2 regions of the Salimicrobium jeotgali genome follow, and region 1 is predicted to be linked to the other one. Evidence: predicted binding sites of a transcription regulator. Region 1 holds the regulator's gene; the other holds the start of a gene.
The links. Region 1 encodes NrdR, which represses ribonucleotide reductase genes. Its sites were predicted from a motif close to AACACNATATATNGTGTT; they were not measured.

Region 1 (7,550 bases):
GCCAGGAACGGGACCCTGCTCAGTTACCGTGGGGACAAATGGGCATTGATGTAGTTATAGAAGCCACCGGTAAGTTCAGAGAAAGAGATGCTGCTGCAAAACATTTAAGTGCCGGTGCTGAAAAAGTCATTATTACAGCTCCCGGAAAACAGGCTGACGCTACGATTGTAATGGGTGTTAACAATGAAGCGTACGACCATCACAATCATCACGTAATTTCCAACGCTTCCTGCACGACAAACTGCCTTGCTCCGGTAGTGAAAATTCTCGAAGATGAGTTCGGCATCGTTGACGGTCTTATGACCACCGTGCACTCGTTCACCAACGACCAGCAGAATCTGGACAATCCGCATAAAGATTTACGGCGTGCCCGGGGATGCACCCAGTCGATCATTCCTACTTCCACCGGGGCAGCCAGAGCTATCTCGGAAGTTGTGCCCGAACTTGAAGGGAAACTTAACGGTATGGCCTTACGCGTGCCGACGCCTAACGTTTCTCTTATCGATCTCGTGGTCGATTTGAAAGAAGATGTCACTAAGGAAGATGTAAATGAAACATTCAAAAGAGCGAGTGAAGACGGAATGAAAAATATTCTGTCCTATTCCGATGAGCCCCTCGTTTCGATCGACTATACCTCTTCACCTTACTCTTCCATCATCGATGGTCTGACTACACAGGTGGTAGGGGACAGAAAAGTGAAGGTGCTTGCCTGGTACGACAACGAGTGGGGGTACTCCGCACGCACTGTCGATTTGACGAAAATGGTAGCAGAACAACTGATGAGCGAAAAAAAACAAAAAGTGTCGTGACCTCAAAGCTAATGCTTTGAGGTTTCCTTTTTTTACGGGGGGATGTTACGATTTCAAAAAGGCAGTGGACCTGCTGAGTTCACGCAGCCGGGGAGGCTGTAACGGGAATGTTCAGTTCGACCTGGACATGGTTACGTATGAAAGGGAGAAGAGGTCTGTCATGAATACATTGGGAAGACACATACTTGGGGACTTATGGAACTGTGATGTTTCCTGTCTCGAAGATATCGATTACGTTGAGAAATTGTTTGTAAGGGCAGCTTTGAAAGCCGGTGCTGAAGTAAGGGAAGTTGCGTTTCATAAATTTGCTCCACAGGGAGTGAGCGGAGTCGTGCTGATTTCTGAGTCGCATCTGACTATTCACAGTTTCCCGGAACACGGGTATGCAAGTATAGATATTTATACGTGTGGGGACCACCTGCAGCCGGAGGAAGCTTTCCATACTATCGTCGAAGGACTGAAGTGCCGTAAGTATGACATAAATGAAATTCGTCGGGGGGCCGTTTTTAATACCTGAGCGTATAGTCAGTTTCCGTACGGAAGGAATCATGTTAAAATGAGATATGTATAAAAACCCAGTGATGAGGAGAAGACTCAGTGAAAAATTTTATGTCAAAATATTTTTCCGATCACGCCGAGACGAGAGATCATCATCCGGATTCATCGTTACAGACGAAATACTATAAAGCGAATAAAGATGAAATTTTCAGTATTGTTGAAGAGATGTTCCAGCCGCCATCAATAATAAAAGGTTCTTCCAGAGAACGCGGCGAACTTACGGTGGAATACAGGGATGGAAGGAAAGCTTTTGTGGTTGTAACGATTATCATGGTCCGCCCCTACAGGAGCGCTGTCGATTTTTCAGTGACTACAGAATCAGCTCTTCCTTTTGATTTCGGATACAGTCATAAACTGGTGAGTCGGTTTTACGAAAAGCTGGAAGATAAATTACCAGTGGTGGAAAAAACTTAGATACATATACTTCTGAATAGTGGAGATGATGAATGGTGATATGCCCGAACTGTGGTGACAAAAATACGAGAGTGCTGGATTCCCGTCCCATAGAAGACGGGCATGCGATCAGAAGACGCCGGGAATGTGATAATTGCGATTTCCGCTTTACTACATTTGAACGAGTGGAAGAAGTGCCACTGATAGTAGTCAAAAAAGAGGGGACGCGAGAGGAATTCAGCCGTGAGAAACTGATGAGAGGGTTGATAAGGGCTTGTGAGAAGCGTCCGGTAGCTGTTGAAGACCTGGAAGCAGTGACTCATGACATCGAAAAGGAACTCCGTAATCGCGGAGTGTCTGAAGTGAACAGTAAAGAAATCGGAGAGATGGTTATGAAGAATCTTTCCGAAATCGATGAAGTAGCATATGTACGCTTTGCCTCTGTTTATCGTCAATTCAAGGATATCAACGTTTTCATTGATGAATTGAAAGATCTGATTAAACATGAAGAGAAAGAATGAGCCGCATCAGGCTCATTCTTTTTCAGCAGGGGGCAGCTTCACATGTGTAACTTCCGGAATATCAGACCACAGGTGAAATTTCAGTTTCCTCAGGCAGAAAGAAGTGAGCTCAATGAATAAAGGAATCGGAAAACTGAACCCGAAAGATTGTTATATTTCCTTAAGTGCGCCTAGTCTTGAAGACAGAACGACGGTGCTGACTCATTTGTATCAGCCCGTTATAGGGCGTGAGGCTGTAACGTTGTTTCAATTTTTGGAAGGAGAAGCCAGGCTGTATGAAGGGGAACGGACCCATCATGCGCTGATGACCTATACAGGGCTGACGCTCGACAGGATCTACGAAGCCAGAATTCAGCTTGAAGCGATCGGTCTTCTGAAATCGTTCAGGAAGGAAGAGGAAAATCGCATCAGTTATGCGTACCATCTCATCCCTCCTTTCTCCGCTTTCCAGTTTTTTAATGACCATATGCTCTCCCTCCTGCTTCTTCACAGAATAGGCGAGGAGAAATTCAATATGCTGAAGCAGGCTTTTTCGTTCTCTTCTGTGCAGCTGGACGAGTATACGGAAGTCACCGCTTCGTTCAGTGACGTTTTTTCTCCGGCAGCCACTCTTCCGGAGGGTATAGATACAGGGAAAGAGACCGTACAGCAGCAGGGAGTGGCTCTCCAGGAGAGTGCCGTAGACCTTGAGTGGATCGAGAAAGCCCTTCAGGAACGTATGCTTCCTGCCGGGAAAATTTTAGGAAAAGAAAACAGCCGGCTCGTACATCAGCTGGCGGTGCTCTATAATATAAGTACGACGGATATGGAAAAGGCGGTTCTGTGGTCGGTTACGGAGGAGAATGAGCTGGATACAGAAGAGTTGAAAGCTTCCTGTCACGATCTCGGCCAGCGTGACGTTCCATCAGGACCGGCTACTGAAAAGTCTGAAGAGAAAAAAGAAGAACAGGTGAAAGAGAAAACCGCCCCTGTTTCAAAAAACGAGAAATTCATCAGTATGCTTGAAAACATTACTCCAAAAGAACTGCTCGAGGACATGTCGAATGGCAACAAAGCAACGGACCAGGACGTGAAACTGATCAGGAACGTTATGACAGAACAGGGTCTTCCAAAAGGCGTAATGAACGTACTGATCCACTACGTACTGCTTAAGACGGATATGAAACTCTCAAAACCTTATCTCGAAAAAATCGCGAGTCATTGGGCACGAAAAAACGTGAAAACGGTAGAACAGGCTATGAATATGGCCAGAGCCGAACACAAAAAGTATCAGGAGTGGAGTAAAGACAAAGGGATGAAGAAAAAGCGCAGTTCCGAAGTTCTCCCTGCCTGGTACAAGCAGGAAAAACACAAGGAAGAGCCCCGTCCGAGTCACGAGGAAAAGGAAGAGCAGGGAGCTTCCGGCGAAGAAATCGCCCAGCGTATTCAACGCATCACCGAGAAACGGAAAGGCAGGTGAACCACGTGGAGCCGATTCAGGAATCTTTGAAGAAATGGATGCGAGATAACGAATCGTTCAAAAACCGCATGAATCAGGCAAGGCAGCAGGTGCTCGAAGCCCCTGAAGTCAAAAAACTGATTGAAGAAACAGAGGGGCTGACGAGAACGGTGGCTGAGAAGAATCTGATTAAACTTCACGAATATCAGAACCAGTCGCTGGCCTGTGAGAAGTGTCCTTCCCGCGCGGAGTGCATTAACATCTTGCCCGGCTACGTGCCCCGTGCGGAAGTTCACGGACAGGAAGTGAAAATCGCTTACGACAAATGCCCGAGACAGGTAAAAAAAGAAAGAGAAGAAAAACAGCGTTCCCTCGTCAAAAGTTTGTACATGCCTAAAGAACTGCATGAAGCGACGTTGGAAAAACTGGATTTCACCGGCAGCGAAGAGAGAAACGAAGCAGTAATGAAAACTGTAGCCTACGTGGACCAGCTCGGGGAAAAACTTCCACAAAAAGGACTGTATTTCCATGGACTGTTCGGTGTAGGAAAAACATACTTTCTCGGAGTTCTTGCGAATGAACTCAGTAACCACAACATCGAGACTATGGTGATTTACATGCCGGAATTCGTGAGGGAAATGAAAGCTTCGATTAAAGATGATTCTATTGCAAGTAAAGTGGATGCTTTCAAAAAAGTACCCGTTCTAATGCTGGATGATATCGGGGCGGAATCACAATCCGCCTGGTTCCGCGATGAAATACTCGGCTCTATTCTTCAGCACAGGATGATGGAAGGACTTCCCGTCTTCTTCACTTCCAATTACTCCCTTAAAGAACTGGAACAGGTAATGGGTCATACGAACAGAGGAGAAGTGGGTGCTTTGAAAGCGACGAGGATCATTGAAAGGATCCGTCAATTGAGCGACCCGGTGGAAGTGAGCGGTCCAAACCGGAGAAATCGGTAGGAAAGCTTGATTTAACCGTGGGAGAGGGCTATAATAACGACATAATGATAAATGAAAGCTTGGAAGAGGACATGATTGGTAAAGTACCTGTGGTTCAGAGAGAGAAGTCGCGGCTGGAAGCTTCTCCCGGAAGGATTATCAATTACCACCTCGGAGCTCCGGCTGTGAACTGTGAGTAGCGGTCGGCGTATATCTGCGTTAAGGATAATGAAGACGCCTCAATAAGGCGTGAATGATGGGTGGAACCGCGAGTCGATAACTCGCCCCTTTTGCGAAAGCAATTGTGGGCGGGTTATTTTATTTATGGGAAAATTATTATACAGAAGGAGTGGCAGTGATGGCAGAATCGATAAGTATCCAGTTTCCGGATGGCAACGAGAAAACTTTCGACCGGGGTGTAACAGGTGAGGAGATAGCTCACTCTATTTCTCCCGGATTGAAAAAACAGGCGCTTGCTGTAAAACTTGACGGCGAAATGTACGATTTGCGGCGCCCGATCGAAAAGGACGCCTCCATCGAAATCGTAACGTATAAAAATCCGGAGGGGGTGGAAGTATTAAGACACTCGACCGCCCACCTTATGGCTCAGGCAGTGAAGAGGGTGTTTGACGAGGATATTAATCTCGGGGTAGGTCCTGTGATCGAAGATGGTTTCTACTATGATATGGATCTGAATACATCCATCACTCCCGAGGATCTTCCGGTAATTGAAAAAGAAATGCAGAAAATCGTTGATGAGAATCTGGAAGTGAAGCGATTTGAACTCAGCCGGGAAGAAGCGATACAGAAGTATAAAGAACTTGGGGACGACCTTAAAGTAGAACTTATAGAAGATATTCCTGAAGGAGAGACGATCAGTTTCTATCAGCAGGGTGAGTTCGTCGATCTCTGTCGCGGTGTGCACGTTCCGCAGACAAGCAAAATTAAAATCTTTAAACTGCTCAACATCTCAGGTGCATACTGGCGGGGAGATAGTGATAATAAAATGCTTCAGCGTATTTACGGTACAGCTTTTGAGAAACAGGAGGAGCTTGACGAATATCTTCGTTTAAGAGAAGAGGCAAAAGAGAGGGACCACCGCAAACTAGGTAAGGAACTCGGCATTTTCACGGTCAGTCAGGAAGTCGGACAGGGGCTGCCACTCTGGCTTCCAAACGGCGCCACGATCCGCCGTACAATTGAGCGCTACATCGTGGACCTGGAGGAAAGACTGGGGTACAATCACGTTTATACTCCCGTTCTTGGAAGCGTGGATCTGTACAAAAAGAGTGGACACTGGGATCACTACAAAGAGGATATGTTCCCTACGATGGAGATGGACAACGAGGATCTCGTGCTGCGGCCGATGAACTGCCCGCATCATATGATGGTTTATAAAAATGAATACTACAGCTATCGTAACCTGCCTGTCCGTATCGCGGAACTGGGTACGATGCACCGGCACGAAATGTCCGGCGCCCTTGCAGGTCTGCAGCGCGTCCGTGCTATGACGCTTAATGACGCTCACATTTTCGCCCGCCCCGATCAGCTGAAAGATGAATTTAAACGCGTCGTCAGACTTGTCAGCGAGGTATATCACGATTTCGGCCTGAACGACTATTATTTCCGTCTATCCTATCGTGATCCCGAGGACAAGGAAAAATACGTAGATAACGATGAGATGTGGAATAAATCCCAGGCTATGCTGAAGGAAACGATGGATGAAATGGAGCTTGATTACGTGGAAGCGGACGGGGAAGCAGCTTTTTACGGTCCGAAACTGGATGTTCAGGTGAAAACGGCTCTCGGAAAAGACGAGACGCTCTCCACGGTCCAGCTTGATTTCCACCTGCCGGAACGGTTCGATCTCACGTACGTCGGAGAAGATGGCAAAGACCACCGTCCTGTCGTTATCCACCGCGGTGTCGTCTCCACGATGGAGAGGTTCGTAGCTTTCCTCATCGAGGAATATAAGGGGGCGTTCCCGACGTGGCTCGCCCCTGAACAGGCGCGGATCATTCCGGTCTCTGCGGACGTCCATCTGGATTACGCCAAACAGCTCGAAGATCGTCTGCGCCAGTCAGGAATCCGGGTGAGCGTAGATGAACGTAACGAAAAAATCGGATATAAAATCCGTGAGGCCCAGACAGGAAAGATACCGTTCCAGCTCGTCGTAGGCGATAAAGAAATAGAAGCCGATGCTGTGAACGTACGCAGGTACGGAGAACAGAATTCGGAAACGAAAGAGGTATCCACTTTTATCGAAGAAGTGCGAAACGAAATAGACCAGAAATTATTGCGGAAATAATGAGAGGGAGGGGCAGGTATTCCTGCTCCTTCAAAATGAAATAAAGGTTTGACAAGGGAAGAACTCGGTGATAATATATATTAGGTAAATGAATGAACGGATCTGAGACAAGAAGAAGCACCCGCTTCTCACCTGATCGACGCTCAATGAGCAGTTGGCAGGTTCAATTTCCCTGCTTTTCAGTAGGGCTACGTGTGGGTGCAGTTATGTACCCGCACTTTTTTGTGTAATCAACAACTTGTCGATGACAGATCTTGTTATGATTTTCCGAATATAATTTGGAGGTGGCTAGATATTAGCAAAAACGATAAGACGTTAATTAATGAGAAGATTCGTGCCAAAGAAGTTCGTCTCATAGACGTAAATGGCGATCAGCTTGGTGTCAAATCTCGTAATGAAGCGTTGGACATTGCTGCGAATGCAGAACTCGATCTCGTTATGGTTGCACCTAACGCGAAACCACCGGTATGCCGGATCATGGATTACGGGAAATACCACTTTGAACAGCAGAAGAAAGAAAAAGAAGCCCGTAAGAAACAGACGACTATCAAACTGAAAGAAGTACGTCTGAGCCCGGGT
Region 2 (7,550 bases), 180 kb from region 1:
AAGTTAAATTACATAATCAGCGCGGATGACCGTGGAGGGAGAGACTGCAAGTACGGATCATTAGTAACTGCGGCGCCGAAGGAGCAAGCTACGAGCGAATCTCTCAGGCACAAAAGACTTTCACGGGACGCAACTCTGGAGAGCGTCTGCATATGCAGACCACCTACGAAGCAAGCCCTCGGGCGTTAAACTTTCCGGTAACAGGACAGAGACTTTTTCTTAAAAGGGGAAAGTCTCTTTTTTTATGCCGGTGAAAAGGAGGAAACCTGATGGATCAACAGAAAAAGACTCCACTATATGAAGAGTTTGTCAGATTGGGAGCGAAGACGATTAACTTTGGCGGCTGGCAGATGCCGGTACAGTTTACGAGCATCAAGAAAGAACATGCAGCCGTAAGGGAAGCTGCAGGGTTGTTCGATGTTTCCCACATGGGAGAAATATCCGTCAAAGGAGAAAAGGCAACAGCTTTCTTGAACAGCGTTCTTACTAATGATGTGGAAAAACTGAGCGAGGGAAGAGCTCAATACACGATGATGTGTTATGAAAATGGTGGCACTGTCGATGACCTGATCGTTTATTATCTCAATAAAAATGAATATTTACTTGTAGTTAATGCTGCTAACAAAGATAAAGATCTGGAATGGCTGCTTGCCCATCAGACGGGTGGAGTCGAGATTGATGATGTTTCCGCCTTCTATGCACAACTTGCCATTCAGGGTCCGAAGGCTGAAGAGATTCTCCAATCTCTTACGGATACTCAGCTTCAGGACATTAAGTTTTTCCGCTTTCATGCCGGGACGAGTTTTGACGGGGTAGACGGAAAGGCGCTCGTTTCCCGTACCGGTTATACCGGAGAGGACGGATTTGAAATTTATCTTCCCGCATCATCCGCTGTAGATTTATGGAAGGCGTGTCTCGAAGCGGGGGAAGAGTACGGGATTCAGCCGGTCGGTTTAGGTGCAAGAGACACGTTGCGCTTTGAAGCCGGTCTGCCGCTGTATTCCCAGGAGCTATCCGAAAATATCACCCCGGTAGAAGCTGGGCTTGGCTTCGCGGTAAAAATAGACAAAGAGGCGAATTATCCAGGTAAGGCCGTCCTGAAAAAACAGAAACAGTCCGGAGTCGGGAGGAAGTTGGCCGGAATCGAAATGCTGGATAAAGGAATTCCGAGAACCGGATATGAGGTTTACGATGAAGATGGCGAAAATATCGGTTTTGTTACGAGCGGTACTCAATCACCGACTCTCGGAAAAAACCTGGGTCTTGCCATTGTGAAAAAAGAATATACGGACTTGGATCAGATAGTATACGTAGAAGTAAGAAAGAAAATGTTAAAAGCCAAAATAATAAATACTCCATTTTATAAAAGGTAGGAGGCACGACGGATGGAATTCAGATATTTACCTATGACCGACGAAGATAAGTCTGAGATGCTGGAAACGATCGGAGTGGGGTCGACCGATGATTTGTTTTCGGATATCCCCGAAAAGATCAGATTAAAAGAGGAAATGAAGCTGAAACCTCCTGAAAATGAATATGCTCTGATGAAGGAACTGAGGGAGCTTTCCGAGAAGAACGCGAACATGCGTCAGTATACCTCGTTTCTTGGAGCGGGCGTATATGATCACTACATACCTGCAGTAGTTGATCATATCATTTCAAGATCGGAATTCTATACAGCATACACCCCTTACCAGCCTGAAATTTCTCAAGGGGAGCTGCAGGCTATTTTCGAATTTCAGACGATGATTGCCGAGCTTACAGGCATGGACGTCGCCAACTCTTCCATGTACGACGGCGGCACGGCGCTTGCAGAAGCTGTAACCCTTGCTGCGGCACAGTCGAAAGGAAAAAAAATATTACTTTCGGATACGGTACACCCTGATTCACTGGAAGTAATAAAGACGTACGCCAAAGCACACGACCTGGAACTGGTGTTTCTTAAGGAAGAGAACGGGACGATGGCCTTAGACGAGCTCGAAACTCATCTGTCGGAAGATGTTGCGGCAGTTGTAGCCCAGTACCCGAATTTCCTCGGGAAAGTCGAACCGCTCGGAAAAATAAAGAAAGCCATGAAAGAAAAAGCTGAAAAGGCGATGTTCATCGTCTCTGCCAATCCGCTTGCTCTCGGATACCTGACTCCACCCGGGGACTTCGGGGCGGATATCGTAGTCGGTGATACACAGGTGTTTGGTATTCCGGCCCAGTACGGGGGGCCACACTGCGGGTACTTTGCCGTTACGAAGAAACTGATGAGGAAGGTTCCCGGAAGGCTCATCGGGGAAACGGTGGATGAAGAAGGGGAAAGAGGCTTCGTTCTGACGCTTCAGGCCAGGGAACAGCATATCCGCAGAGAAAAAGCGACATCGAATATCTGTTCCAACCAGGCACTGAATGCTCTTGCTTCAAGTGTTGCACTTACATCACTCGGCAAGGAAGGTCTGGTTAAAATGGCGAAAATGAATATTCAGAAAGCAATGTATCTGCGAAAGTGTGTAATAGAAAAAGGAATGAGTCTGCTCGTGGATGGTCCGTTCTTTAATGAATTGGCTATCAGACTTCCTGTTCCGGTCAAAAAAGCCAACGAGTATTTGTTCGACCACGGAATCATAGGTGGTTTTGATCTTGGAAAGATAGACGGTAAATATGAGAACTGCATGCTGGTGGCAGTAACTGAACTCCGTTCAAAAGATGAAATTGAAGAATTTGCACAGTTGTTGGGGGGATTAGATGAATAACGAGGCGTATCCACTTATATTTGAAAGAAGTACCGCTGGAAGATCCGGTTTCAGTCTGCCCGAAAATGATGTGGAGGACATGGAGATTGAAAGCATGTTTGAAGATGAATACATCCGAAAAGAGAAGGCAGAACTTCCGGAAGTGAGTGAGCTTCAGCTGATCAGGCATTATACAGGTCTTTCCACGAGGAACCACGGTGTGGACACAGGTTTCTACCCTCTCGGTTCCTGTACGATGAAATACAATCCAAAGCTGAATGAGGACGTAGCGCGACTTCCGGGCTTCAGTCACATTCATCCTTACCAGGAGGAGAGCACGGTGCAGGGGGCTCTCACATGGATGTATGATCTGCAGGAGTCTCTCTGTGAAATCACGGGTATGGACACCGTGACACTTCAGCCGGCAGCCGGTGCTCAGGGCGAATGGACAGGACTTATGATGATCCGGGCCTTCCATGAAAATAATGGGGACTACGGACGGACCAAAGTTATTGTGCCTGATTCTGCCCATGGAACGAATCCTGCTTCCGCAACAGTAGCCGGGTTTGAAGCGGTAACAGTGAAGACGAATGAACGCGGGCTGGTGGACATTGAAGATCTTAAGCGACTGGTCGATCATCAGACCGCTGCCCTTATGCTTACGAACCCTAATACTCTCGGTTTGTTTGAGGAAGAAATTCTTGTAATGGCAAAAATCGTTCATGAAGCCGGCGGCAAACTGTATTATGACGGAGCGAACCTGAACGCGATCTTAGGGTACACAAGGCCCGGAGATATGGGTTTTGATGTTGTCCACCTAAACCTTCATAAGACATTTACAGGCCCGCACGGAGGAGGAGGACCGGGGTCCGGGCCGGTCGGGGTGACCGCCGAGTTTGACCCGTATCTGCCTAAACCGGTACTCGTGAAAAACAATGACAGTATTACGTTCGAGTACGAGAGACCTTCCTCCATAGGACGAGTGAAGCCTTATTACGGTAATTTCGGCATAAATCTGCGTGCCTACACCTACATCAGGACTATGGGGGCAGAGGGGCTCAGGAGAGTCAGTGAGTACGCTGTCCTTAATGCCAACTACATGATGCGGAAGCTTGAAAAATCATTTGACCTTCCGTACAAACAGCATTGTAAGCATGAGTTTGTAATTTCCGGAAAACTTCAGAAGAAGCAGGGAGTACGGACGCTGGATATGGCGAAGAGACTGCTTGATTTCGGTTATCATCCGCCGACGATCTATTTCCCGATAAATGTCGAGGAAGCGATGATGATCGAGCCTACGGAAACAGAAGCCAAAGAAACGCTGGATGGTTTCATTGAGACGATGGAGCAGATTGCGCTGGAAGCGAAAAACGAGCCAGAGAAAGTGCAGGAAGCCCCTCATTCAACAGTAGTGGGACGAATGGATGAAACGACTGCTGCGAGAAAACCGGTCCTGAAATACGACTTCAACAGATAACGGCTGCGGGAGCATATGTAATAATAATAACCCCCGGACAATAGAGAGTCCGGGGGTTATTACTGTTATTTTTTTGCCTTGATTTTACCGTTCCACTTTTTGAATCCACCCTCGAGCTGATTCAGATCTTTGTAGCCTTTTTTGTGGAGAAGCATGGCTGCACGTGTCGATCTTGCTCCGCTCTGACAATAAAGGTAGACGGGTTTATCCTGACGTATTTCCGCTGTACGGTTACGCATCTGCGAAAGAGGAATGTTGCGTGCTCCGAGGATATGTCCGCTATCGAACTCTTTCGGTTCCCTTACATCAATCAGTTGTGCTTTCCGGTATTCCTGTTTAAACTCATCTTCTGACAGCGTAGTTAGAATTTTCTTGGATTTCATATATCGATACACAGAAAAGGCAATGAAAATAATGACAATGCCCAGTAGAATCCACCAGCTCATAAAGTCTTCCCCCTAATTAAGAATATTTCCTTATTAATTATAATCAGTTCCCCTTACAATTTCAAAGGTTTCCTTCCTGGAAAAGCCATCCAAAAAAAGCAAGGCACAAATTCTTTTGAAAGCAATGATTTTGACGGATTTTCCTGTATTATACGCCGTCACGTTTCTTTATATATACGTTTGCTAAGTTGACAAATTAAAAATAAGTTGTTCAAAAACACAATATATTGTGTTTTTTTAAAAATGAAGCACAATATATTGATTAACTTTTTGTGGATGTGGTATGTTACTAATTAGAAGATATGTTCCGGAAAGGGAGAGGATTACCATGACAACGAGTGCATCTGAAAAAGTTCACACAAAAATTAATGTACAACAGTTGAACGAGGATATCAAATTGTTTCCTCAGGTTTTTGAGGTGAGTGATGACATGACCACCACCCATAATGGTGTCTCCAGGCTTGTAATGCTGGACAGGTATGCATTTAAGGATACAGAGAGACTGACGTTAAAAGAAGGGGACTTTGTCGTACTGACCGTCAAGGCTGATCCCAAATTCCCTGCACGAGGATACGGTTTCATCGTCTCTATCGACTGGGAAACTAGAGAGGCTATGGTGAAAGTGGAAGATGAGTTTTCTCACGTGCTGGATGAAGAAGAAGCTGACGGAATCGTGAAACGCGGTCTCGATACTATCGATAAACCTCTGGAAGTTTATTATGAACAGATAGCCAAAAGAAATGCTGCGGGTCTTTCCCGGGTCGAGACTACTAAAGAAAGACAGGAACAGAGTTTCAGCGAATTCTATGAAGAACTCTCACAGATGAACTTCGTTCCTGCAGGCCGGGTGCTTTACGGGGCAGGTTCCGAAAAGGAAGTAACGTATTTTAATTGTTACGTTATGCCTTTCATCCAGGATTCTAGGGAAGGCATTTCAGATCATCGTAAACAGGTGATGGAAATTATGTCCCGGGGGGGAGGAGTCGGTACAAACGGATCGACATTAAGACCGAGAAACACGTTGGCAAGAGGAGTGAACGGGAAGTCCTCAGGCTCCGTCTCCTGGCTCGATGACATAGCGAAACTGACTCATCTGGTGGAACAGGGCGGTTCCCGCAGAGGGGCTCAGATGATCATGCTTGCCGACTGGCATCCGGATATTCTGGAGTTCATAATTTCCAAGATGCAGAACCCGAGAATTCTCCGCTATTTAATTGAAAATACAACGGACGAACAGATTAAGCAGCTGGCGCAGGATAAGCTCAAATTCCAGCCTCTTACCGAAAAAGAACGGGACCTTTATCAGAGTGTCGTTAATTTTAAGGGGATAGAAGGTCAGGGAGGATTTACAAACCAGTCTATCAGAGAGGCTGAAGAAAAACTCAGAGATGGCGGCACGTATTCCGTACATCACTCAGACTTTTTGAGCGGGGCCAATATTTCTGTATGTATTACAGACGAATTTATGGAAGCTGTTGAGAATGAAGCGTTCTACTCTCTTCGCTTTCCGGACGTGGAGTCGTACTCCGAAGAAGAAATGAAGTATTACAATGAAAACTGGCAAAACTCCGGGGATGTAAGAGAATGGGAAGAAAAAGGACTGGGCGTACGTACTTACAGAAAAGTTGCAGCCCGGGAACTATGGGATCTGATTAACATCTGCGCAACTTATTCAGCAGAACCGGGGATCTTTTTCATCGACAATGCGAATGAAAAAACAAACGCTACGTCGTATGGACAGAAAGTTGTTGCGACCAATCCTTGCGGGGAACAGCCACTGGCTCCCTGGAGCGTGTGTAACCTTGCAGCTGTGAACCTTGCAGAGATGGCTGATAAGGAAAACAAAACGGTTGATTACGAAAAATTGAAACATACGGTAAGCGTCGGAGTACGCATGCAGGATAACGTTATTGATTCCACTCCTTACTTCCTGGAGGAAAACAAAAAACAGGCTCTGGGAGAACGCCGGGTAGGTCTTGGTGTAATGGGTCTTCATGATCTGCTTATTTATTGTGAGACAGAGTATGGTTCGGAAGAAGGCAATAAACTGATCGATGAAATTTTCGAAACGATTGCCGTAACCGCCTATGAGGCTTCGATTGAACTTGCCGGCGAGAAAGGCAGTTTCCCATTCATAGAAGGGGGATCTCCGGAAGATACGAAAGAAAAGAGAAGTCAATTCGTTAACACGGGATACATGAAAGGAATGCCGGAACACGTAAGAGAAGGAGTGATGAGAAATGGAATCCGGAACTCTCACCTGTTGACCGTGGCTCCTACCGGTTCCACAGGAACGATGGCCGGAGTGAGTACCGGTCTGGAACCGTATTTCTCCTTCTCCTATTACAGAAGCGGCCGTCTCGGGAAATTTATCGAAGTGAAGGCGGATATCGTTCAGGAATATCTGGATCGTACGCCTGGAGCTGATGAAAACAATCTGCCACACTGGTTCGTAACGGCCATGTCCATGACTCCGGAAGCTCATGCTGATGCCCAGTGTGTAATCCAGAGATGGGTGGACAGTTCAATTTCGAAAACGGTGAACGCTCCTAAAGGTTACACTGTGGAACAGGTGCAGTCCGTTTACGAAAGGTTGTACGATGGCGGTGCAAAAGGCGGTACCGTTTATGTGGACGGCAGTCGTGACTCCCAGGTTTTAACCCTGAAAGCCGAACAAAGTGAATTCGACGGGGAACAGGAATCTTTTGAGTTCGAAGATGAAAAAAGAAAAGTAGTTCTCATGGATACTGTACAGGAGTTGCAGTCCACTAACGTTTCTATCGGATCAGAAATCGGAGATACATGTCCTGTATGCAGACAGGGGACGATTGAAGACATCGGCGGCTGTAATACTTGTACGAATTGTAATGCTCAGTTGAAATGCGGTCTCTAAAAGTGTCAAAGTGAAGA

Region 2: AAV35_RS05740 (vitamin B12-dependent ribonucleotide reductase) is a predicted target of NrdR. The motif match lies at 4,857-4,874, and genes of this name have one in related genera.

Annotation. Positions count from the first base shown of each region.
Region 1 covers NZ_CP011361.2:959,946-967,495, forward strand. Annotated here, with positions in the region: gene AAV35_RS04775 (glyceraldehyde-3-phosphate dehydrogenase) at 1-809, shown strand, start outside; gene speD (adenosylmethionine decarboxylase) at 970-1,326, shown strand; gene AAV35_RS04785 (hypothetical protein) at 1,407-1,781, shown strand; gene nrdR (transcriptional regulator NrdR) at 1,817-2,281, shown strand; gene AAV35_RS04795 (replication initiation and membrane attachment family protein) at 2,394-3,740, shown strand; gene dnaI (primosomal protein DnaI) at 3,746-4,684, shown strand; T-box leader at 4,736-4,955, shown strand; gene thrS (threonine--tRNA ligase) at 5,022-6,971, shown strand; ribosomal protein L20 leader region at 7,075-7,201, shown strand; gene infC (translation initiation factor IF-3) at 7,245-7,550, shown strand, end outside.
Region 2 covers NZ_CP011361.2:1,140,294-1,147,843, forward strand. Annotated here, with positions in the region: glycine riboswitch at 26-130, shown strand; gene gcvT (glycine cleavage system aminomethyltransferase GcvT) at 270-1,373, shown strand; gene gcvPA (aminomethyl-transferring glycine dehydrogenase subunit GcvPA) at 1,386-2,738, shown strand; gene gcvPB (aminomethyl-transferring glycine dehydrogenase subunit GcvPB) at 2,731-4,194, shown strand; gene AAV35_RS05735 (rhodanese-like domain-containing protein) at 4,260-4,640, opposite strand; gene AAV35_RS05740 (vitamin B12-dependent ribonucleotide reductase) at 4,969-7,533, shown strand.